2 regions of the Falsirhodobacter halotolerans genome follow, and region 2 is predicted to be linked to the other one. Evidence: riboswitches for the same ligand, from Rfam matches in the RefSeq annotation. Region 2 holds a riboswitch; the other holds the start of a gene.
What was found. A riboswitch is a leader RNA that binds a small molecule or an ion and turns the genes downstream of it on or off. The one in region 2 is predicted to bind cobalamin.

Region 1 (4,135 bases), 260 kb from region 2:
GCGTGGCAGGCGACCCAGCCGCACCACATCCACCGCAGCCATGCGCAAACTCGTCTCGCTTTTCTGCGCCACGACGGCCAGACGCCCCGCCAACTGGCGACGCGGCATGTCGGCCACCGCCACGCCTTCCAGCGTGACCCGGCCCGTCGCAGGGCGGCGGCTGCCCGCCATCAGGCGCAACAGGCTTGACTTGCCCGATCCGTTCGGCCCGAGGATCCCCAGAATCTCCCCCGTCTGCACGTCGAAGGTCACATCGTGCAGGATGGCGTGTGTGCGATGGGCAAAGCCCAGATGGCGGACCTGAAAGCTCATCCCCGTCGCGTCCCCAGCAGAATAAGGGTGAAGACCGGGGCCCCGAACAACGCGGTCACGACCCCAATGGGCACCACCTGCCCCGGCACGATGATGCGCGACAGGATATCGGCCAGCACCATGAAGATCGCCCCCGCCCCGACGCAGGCCGGAAGCAGGCGCATGTGGTCGGCCCCCGTCAGGAACCGCACCGCATGGGGCACGACCAGACCCACGAAGCCCACCGCCCCCACAAGGCTGACCATCACGCCGGTCATCAATGCGGTCACGGCGAACAGAATGACCCGCAGCCGCCCGACCGCCACGCCCAGACTGGCCGCCGCCTCCTCGCCAAAGGCGAAGGCGTCCAGCGCGCGGGCGTGGCGCAGGCACAGGGCGAGCCCCAGGACCACCACCGGCACCGCCACCCAGACGTCGGGCCACCGGATGCCACCAAGCCCGCCCAGCAACCAGAACATCACCCCCCGCGCCTGTTCGGCGCTGGCCGATGTGGTGACGATGAACGAGGTGGCCGCGTTGAAAAGTTGCGATCCGGCGATACCGGCAAGGATGATCCGCTCGATCCCGCCGCCCGCGCCCTGCGCCAGCAGGACGACGAAGGCGAAGGCCGCCACGGCCCCCACCAGCGCGCCCATCGACAGGCCGATCGTCCCCGCGCCCACGCCCAGCACCATGACCGCCACCGCCCCGGTCGACGCCCCTGCCGAAATCCCAAGGAGATAAGGCTCGGCCAGCGGATTGCGCAGCAGCGCCTGCAACACCGCCCCCGAAAGGGCCAGCGCACCCCCGCAGCAGGCCGTGACGATCGCGCGGCTGAGGCGATAGTGCCAGATGATCCCCGCCTCCATCCGGTCCACCGGCAGATCGGTGCCGATCACACCGTTCGACACCGCCGCGAACACCGCGCGCAAGGGAATGGGGGCCTCCCCCACGGATACGGCCAGCGCCATGGTCAGGACCAGCGCCGCCCCCCCCGCCAGGATGACCGCCATCCAGCCAAGATGGCCCTTGGTCATGGGGCGAGGTCCATCCCGCGCAGGGCCGCCGCCAAGGTGTCGATGGCGTCGAAGGTGCGGATGGTTCCGTTCATTCCCTGCGCGTCCATCACCACGATCCGGCCCTCGCGCACCGCCGTGATGTTGCGCGCGACGGGATCGGTTTCCAGAAACTGCCGTTTGGAGGCGGCGCTGTCGGCGGCATAGCGGCGGCGGTCCATCTCGCCCAGCACGATCACGTCGGGATCGGCGGCGGCGATGGTTTCCCAGCCCACCAGCGGCCATTCCTCGTTCGAGGTGATGACGTTCGTCAGGCCGACCACCTTCGACATATATCCCGGCGCACCCAACGCCCCGGCGACATAGGCCTCGCCGTCGATTTCGGGGCTGGAGAACCAGTAGACCACCTTCACATCCCGGCCCGCCCCCACCGCGGCGCCTTCGGCCTCCGCCTCGCGGGTCCGCAGGGCCGCAGTCAGGGCGGCGCCCCGGTCGGGAACGGCGAAGATCGCCGCCATCTCGTCAACGGTGCGATAGATGAGGTCCGTCGTCCACGCCACCTCCCGCGCGCCGTCCCCCGTGCTGAAATCCGATTTCGCGCATTCGCCGGGGTTCACATAGACGGGCAGCCGGAAATCGTCGAACTGCTCCATGCTGGCCACACGCCCGCTTCCGGGTTCGACATCGGCATACCATTCGGTCATCACCAGATCGGGACGAACGGACAGGACGGATTCGAAACTGGGGCTGCCGCTTTCCGACAGGTGGGGAATGCCCGCATCATCTTCGGCAATCGCGGCCGGAAGCGGCCCGATCCAGATCGCCGTGCCCGCGATGGACGGGGCCAGACCCAGGGTATAGGCGATTTCGGTCATGCCCTGACCCATCGACACGGCCCGGGTCGGCGCGGCCTCGAATGTCAGGGTGCGGCCGCAGTTCTCGATGGTGACGGGGGCCGCAAGGGCGGGGGTGGACAACAGGCCGACCAGAAGCGGCGGAAGCAGGATGCGCATCGTCATTCTCCTCGATGCGCCCACCGCACATCGCATATGGGACAGGGCCGGATCGTTCCGGCTGACGGCAGGTCTCCTGACTCGCGTCCGTTGCGTGGCACGCCTTCCCGCCGATGGCAGTGGCCGGCCCTTGGGCCATGTGCGACGCGGCCGCCTACAGTTGCGGGGGCAGTTGCGGACTTCACCGCATTCCCTTTTGATCCCGTGAGGGAACCGTCGCCCTTGGGGTTAGGGGGTCCGGCGGCCCCTGTCAATCTTGGGGAAAGTCCAGATCGTCCAGCTCGTGATATTCGGCGCCGTCGGGGCGAAGCAGGGATTGATAGAGAACCAGCCGCTCTGCCGCCGCCTGCCCCACGGGCCGGGCGGCTCGGCCAAGCGCGGAGGCCAGCCGTTCCGCCTCCGCACCCGTCAGGGTGCCGTGGCGCGCGACGGTGATGTGCGGGCGAAACCGGCGGCGCGGCAGGTCCAGCCCCGCCTGCCGCAAGCGGCGGGCCAAGGCGTCATGCAGGTCGATCAAGGCAGGCTCCGGCACCACATGGACCACCACCGCGCCCGAGGCCAGCGTGTCCAACGCGCCCAAGGTCAGGGTCACGGGGCGCAGGGGAAGGGTTGCGACATCCTCCCACGCCTCGGCCAGAACGGCGTCCCGCACCTCGCCCAGAAAATGCAAGGTCAGGTGCGGGGTATCGACGGCCCGCGTATTGGGCAGGTCAGTCAGCGGGTCCAGCACCGCCGCCAGCGCCTCGGGCACCGGGATGGCAAGGAAGGCCCGCATCCGGGTTAGCCGATGCGGTAGTTCGGGCTTTCGCGCGTGATGGTCACGTCATGAACGTGGCTCTCGCTCAGCCCGGCATTGGTGATGCGCACGAATTCGCATTTCGACCGCATATCCGCGACCGTCGCGTTGCCGGTATAGCCCATGGAGGCGCGAAGACCCCCGACCAGTTGGTGGATCACCGCGCCCGCCGGACCCTTGTAGGGCACCTGCCCCTCGATCCCCTCGGGCACCAGCTTGTCAGAGGCGGCGTCTTTCTGGAAATACCGATCGGCGGAGCCACGGGCCATGGCACCCAGACTTCCCATGCCACGATAGGATTTGTAGCTACGCCCTTGATAAAGAATGACTTCCCCAGGGCTTTCATCGGTGCCGGCAATGGCCGATCCCACCATCGCACAGCTTGCGCCCGCCGCGATGGCCTTGGCGAAATCGCCCGAGAACTTGATGCCGCCATCGGCGATGACGGGCACGTCGCCCGCCGCGCGGGAGGCGTCCATGATCGCCGTCAGCTGCGGCACGCCCACACCCGCCACGATCCGCGTGGTGCAGATGGAGCCGGGGCCGATCCCCACTTTCACTGCATCCGCGCCCGCATCGATCAGCGCCCGGGTCGCGGCCGCCGTTGCCACGTTCCCCGCCACGACCTGAATGTCGGACGAGATCGCCTTGATCCGCGCCACCGCCTTCGCCACACCTTCGGAATGGCCGTGCGCGGTGTCGATCACCACCATGTCCACACCCGCATCGATCAGCGCCTCGGACCGCTCGAACCCTGCATCGCCGACCGTGGAGGCCGCCGCCACGCGCAGTCGCCCCAGATCGTCCTTGCAGGCGTTGGGGTTCAGCACCGACTTCTCGCTGTCCTTCAGCGTCAGCAGGCCCGTCAGCTTGCCCATGCCGTCCGTGACCAGCAGTTTTTCGATCCGGCGGGCCTTCATCAGGTCGATCGCCGTCGCACGGTCCGCCGGTTCCTGCAAGATCGCGAGGTTGTCCGAGGTCATCATCACCGACACCGGCGTCTTGTCGTCCGAGGCGAA
Region 2 (4,135 bases):
GGGCGAAGCGGGAATATTGCAGATCCGGATCGCGGGGGCTGGGCTGCTTGAAACTGGCGACGCCGGCAAAGATGCGGCCATCCACCTCGGGCAGCACGACATGCATTGCCAGGTCCGAAGGCGACAACCCGCGCTCAGACGCCAGCCAATCCTTGCGCCGCGCGGTGGACAGCGCCACCTGAAACACCGGCGCGTCCGACGCGTCGAAGGGGGTTCGGCCATCGGCGTCGCGCGCGGAAAACGCGGTCGCGTTCAGGATCGCCGCCGGGGCATGTGCGGCCAGGTGGTCGCGCATCCAGTCCGCCACCCCCGCCGTCTTCAACGATGGGGCGAAGACGCCATAGCTGTCCACCCCCCGCGCCCGCAGCGCCCGGATCAGCGCGGCGACCGGTTCGGTGTCGGCGGCGGTCAGGTAACTGCGATAGAACACCACGGGCACACCGTCTTGCGGGCCGATGATCCCGCCCTCGGGGCACCAGAAGCCCATCTGCGGCACGGTCTTTGCCCCGGCCACCGGCCCGGCGTAAAGCCCCGCCGCCAAGGCAAGCTGGGCCAGCGCGGCCTCTGCCGCCACCTCGCCCCCCGCATCGCACAGGGCCTGCAACCGCCGCAGCGTCCCGATGGGCAGGGTGGAGATCGCATCCAGCCGCGCATCCTCCCGCCCGTCGGCAGGCAGGACGGCCAGGGCGATACCCCGTCGCCGCGCCATGTCCTGAAGGGTGGCGAGGCCATAGGGCCAATAGGCCTCCCCCCCGATCAGGCGGACAAGAACCGCCTTCGCCCCGGAGAGCACCGTCTCGGCATATTGATCGACCGAGACGGGATGTTTCAGCGCGATCAGGTTGCACAGGCGCAGGCTGGGAAGGGTGCCGCCGCGATGCCAGCCCGCCGCGAACGCGCCCAGATCGCTGTCGGAAAACGACAGCACCACCAGATCCGCCGCCGTCTGGCCGGGATCGAAGGGGGTCGCGGTCTCGTCCAGACCGTGCTGTTCGCGGAAGACGACGTGCATGTCAGTCCAGAAGAACCTTGCGGATGGCGGCGGGGTCGATGTGGTCGTGTTCGGCAATGACCACAAGGGCGGAGCGGCGGTCGGCCCCCCACGGGCGGTCATACTGGTGGCGCACACGCTCGCCCACCGCCTGCACCAGAAGGCGCATCGGTTTGCCCGCGACGGCGACATGGCCCTTGACCCGCAGGATTTCCTGCTCGCGCGCCAAACGGCGGATGCGGGTGGCCAGATCCTCGGGGTCGGCGATTTCGGGCAGGTCGATGACCACGGTGTCGAAATCGTCGTGTTCGTGATCGTCCGCCCCGTCATGGTGGCTGGGGCGGGCGGCAAGGTCGTCCTCCGCCGCAGCACCCAGACCAAGGATCAGCGTGGGGTCGATCGTGCCTTCGGTCACCGCGATCATCGGCAGGGGGCGCGGCGCCTCGGCCAGGATCGCCGCGCGGGCCGCGTCCAGACCGTCTGTGCCCGCAAGGTCGGCCTTGGTCAAAAGGACGATGTCGGCGCAGGCGATCTGGTCCTCGAACACCTCGGCCAAGGGCGTGTCGTGATCGAGGCTGTCATCCGCCGCGCGCTGCGCCTGCACGGCGTCCACGTCGGGGGCAAACCGACCGGCGGCCACCGCCTCGGCATCGGCCAGCGCGATCACGCCGTCCACGGTGATCTTCGACCGGATCGCGGGCCAGTCGAACGCCTTCAGCAAGGGTTTCGGCAGGGCAAGGCCAGAGGTTTCGATCAGAATGTGGTCGGGGCGCGTGGGCATGGCCAAGAGCGCCTCGATCGTCGGGATGAAATCGTCGGCCACGGTGCAGCAGATGCAGCCATTCGCCAGTTCGACGATGTTTTCCTCGGGGCAATTCTCATCGGCGCAGGCGCGCAGGATGTCGCCATCGACGCCGACCGTGCCGAATTCGTTGACCAGCACGGCCAGCCGTTTTCCCTGCGGATGCGCAAGAAGATGGCGGATCAGCGTCGTCTTGCCGCTGCCCAGAAAGCCCGTGATCACGGTGACGGGGATTTTTGCCAGATCGGTCATGAAGACACCTCGAACGAAGGGATGCGTGCGATGACGCGTTTGCGGAAAATCAGCGGGCGGTCGCGCCAGGGCACGACGCCGTCGTCCGAAGCCGCGTATTTCGCGGCCCCGTCCAGAATGTCGGGGGCGTCCTCGGGTGTCATCTGGCCATAGACATAGGTCCATTTGCCGGGAGCCTGCAGGGCGACGGCACAGCCGCCCGAACAGGCGGACAGGCATTCCACCCCGCGCACCGCGACATCGCCCGCCGCCAGCGCGTCGCGCAGTTGCGCGCCCTGACGCGGTTCGGCCGAGGGATCGCGGCCCTTGCAGGTGGTGCAGACCAGAAGCGTGACCGTCATATCGTTCCTTTCAAGGGGCGCATGACGAAACGACGCGGCCAAGGGCCACGTGCATTCCGGTCGCGACACACCCCGTTCGCCCGTTCTCATGCGCTGGCAGGTCTCCCGGCTTGCGGATTCAGGGTTTCCCCAACGGGCCGTCCGCCTTCCCGGTGTCCCAGTGGCGTTGGACGGACCTTTCCGGTCACGGTCGCGGGGGCGGCTGCGATCGGTCTCGCATTCCCTCTTGGCCTGTTCTAGGAACAGGAACCAGCGCGCGTCCAGATGGCGCGCTTGCCCATGGAATGTCAAGCCGAGGGGGCCATGATGGACAACGACCGCCATGCCGAGAAGAAGGCGAAGATCAAGGCCGCCCGTGACCGCATGATGGAGGGCAAGACGGGCGAGAAGGGGCTGGTGATCGTGCATACCGGGCCGGGCAAGGGCAAAAGCTCCTCCGCCTTCGGGATGGTGCTGCGCTGCGTGGCGCATGGAATGCCCTGCGCGGTGGTGCAGTTCATCAAGGGCGCGTGGGACACGGGCGAGCGGCGTCTGCTGACCGGCCATTTCGGCGATCTGGTGCAGTTTCACGCCATGGGCGAAGGCTTCACCTGGGAAACGCAGGACCGCGCGCGCGACATCGCGGCGGCGCAGGCCGGATGGGCCAAGGCCCGCGCGCTGATCGCCGACCCCGCGATCCGCATGGTGGTGCTGGACGAGATCAACATCGCGCTGCGCTACGACTATCTGGACGTGGCGGAGGTGCTGGCGGTTCTGGCCGCCAAACCCCCCATGACGCATGTGGTGCTGACCGGGCGGAACGCGAAGCCCGAGGTGATCGAGGCGGCGGATCTGGTGACCGAGATGACGGCGGTGAAGCATCCCTTCCGCGACGGGATCAAGGCGCAGGCGGGGGTGGAGTTCTGACATGCCCGCGCTGATGGTGCAGGGCGCGGGATCGAATGTCGGGAAATCGCTGATCGTCGCGGGCCTGTGCCGGGCGGCGCGTTTGCGGGGCCTGTCGGTCGCGCCGTTCAAGCCGCAGAACATGTCCAACAACGCCGCCGTTACGGTGGACGGGGGCGAGATCGGGCGCGCGCAGGCGTTGCAGGCGCGGGCCTCGGGGCGCGATCCGGTGGTGGACATGAACCCCGTCCTGCTGAAGCCGGAATCGGAAACCGGCAGTCAGGTCATCGTGCAGGGGCGGCGGGTGGCGACGGTCCGTGCGCGGGATTACGCCGCGCTGAAGCCCCGCCTGATGGCCCCGGTGCTGGAGAGTTTCGGGCGGCTGAAGGCGCAGGTGGATCTGGTGATCGTGGAAGGCGCGGGCAGCCCGGCAGAGGTCAATCTGCGGGCGGGCGACATCGCCAACATGGGCTTTGCCCGCGCCGCCGATGTGCCCGTGCTGTTGGTGGGCGACATCGACCGGGGCGGCGTCATCGCGCAGATGGTGGGCACCCATGCCGTGCTGGATGCGGGCGATCTGGGAATGGTGGAAGGCTTTTCGATCAACAAGTTCCGCGGCGATGTTCGCCTGTTCGATGAAGGCTATCGCCTGATTGCGGAGCGGACGGGCTGGCGGGGGATGGGGGTCATCCCGTGGTTTGCGGGGGCGTCCCGCCTTCCGGCCGAGGATGCGCTGGATTTGCGCGTCGCCTCACGCGGGGGGCGGGTGAAGATCGCCTGCCTGACCCTGCCGCGCATCGCCAATTTCGACGATCTGGACCCGCTGGCGGCGGAACCGGAGGTCGATCTGGTCATGGTCCGGGC

Region 1: linked by a shared signal. The riboswitch ahead of MU449_RS05330 (ABC transporter substrate-binding protein) and the one ahead of MU449_RS04065 (DUF1636 family protein) in region 2 are both predicted to bind cobalamin.

The regions. Positions count from the first base shown of each region.
Region 1 covers NZ_JALJAZ010000001.1:1,018,059-1,022,193, reverse strand. The annotation lists gene MU449_RS05340 (ABC transporter ATP-binding protein) at 1-312, opposite strand, end outside; gene MU449_RS05335 (FecCD family ABC transporter permease) at 309-1,328, opposite strand; gene MU449_RS05330 (ABC transporter substrate-binding protein) at 1,325-2,320, opposite strand; cobalamin riboswitch at 2,370-2,553, opposite strand; gene thpR (RNA 2',3'-cyclic phosphodiesterase) at 2,571-3,095, opposite strand; gene guaB (IMP dehydrogenase) at 3,101-4,135, opposite strand, start outside.
Region 2 covers NZ_JALJAZ010000001.1:761,244-765,378, forward strand. The annotation lists gene cobN (cobaltochelatase subunit CobN) at 1-1,012, opposite strand, end outside; gene cobW (cobalamin biosynthesis protein CobW) at 1,014-2,045, opposite strand; gene MU449_RS04065 (DUF1636 family protein) at 2,042-2,386, opposite strand; cobalamin riboswitch at 2,465-2,655, opposite strand; gene cobO (cob(I)yrinic acid a,c-diamide adenosyltransferase) at 2,690-3,292, shown strand; gene MU449_RS04075 (cobyric acid synthase) at 3,294-4,135, shown strand, end outside.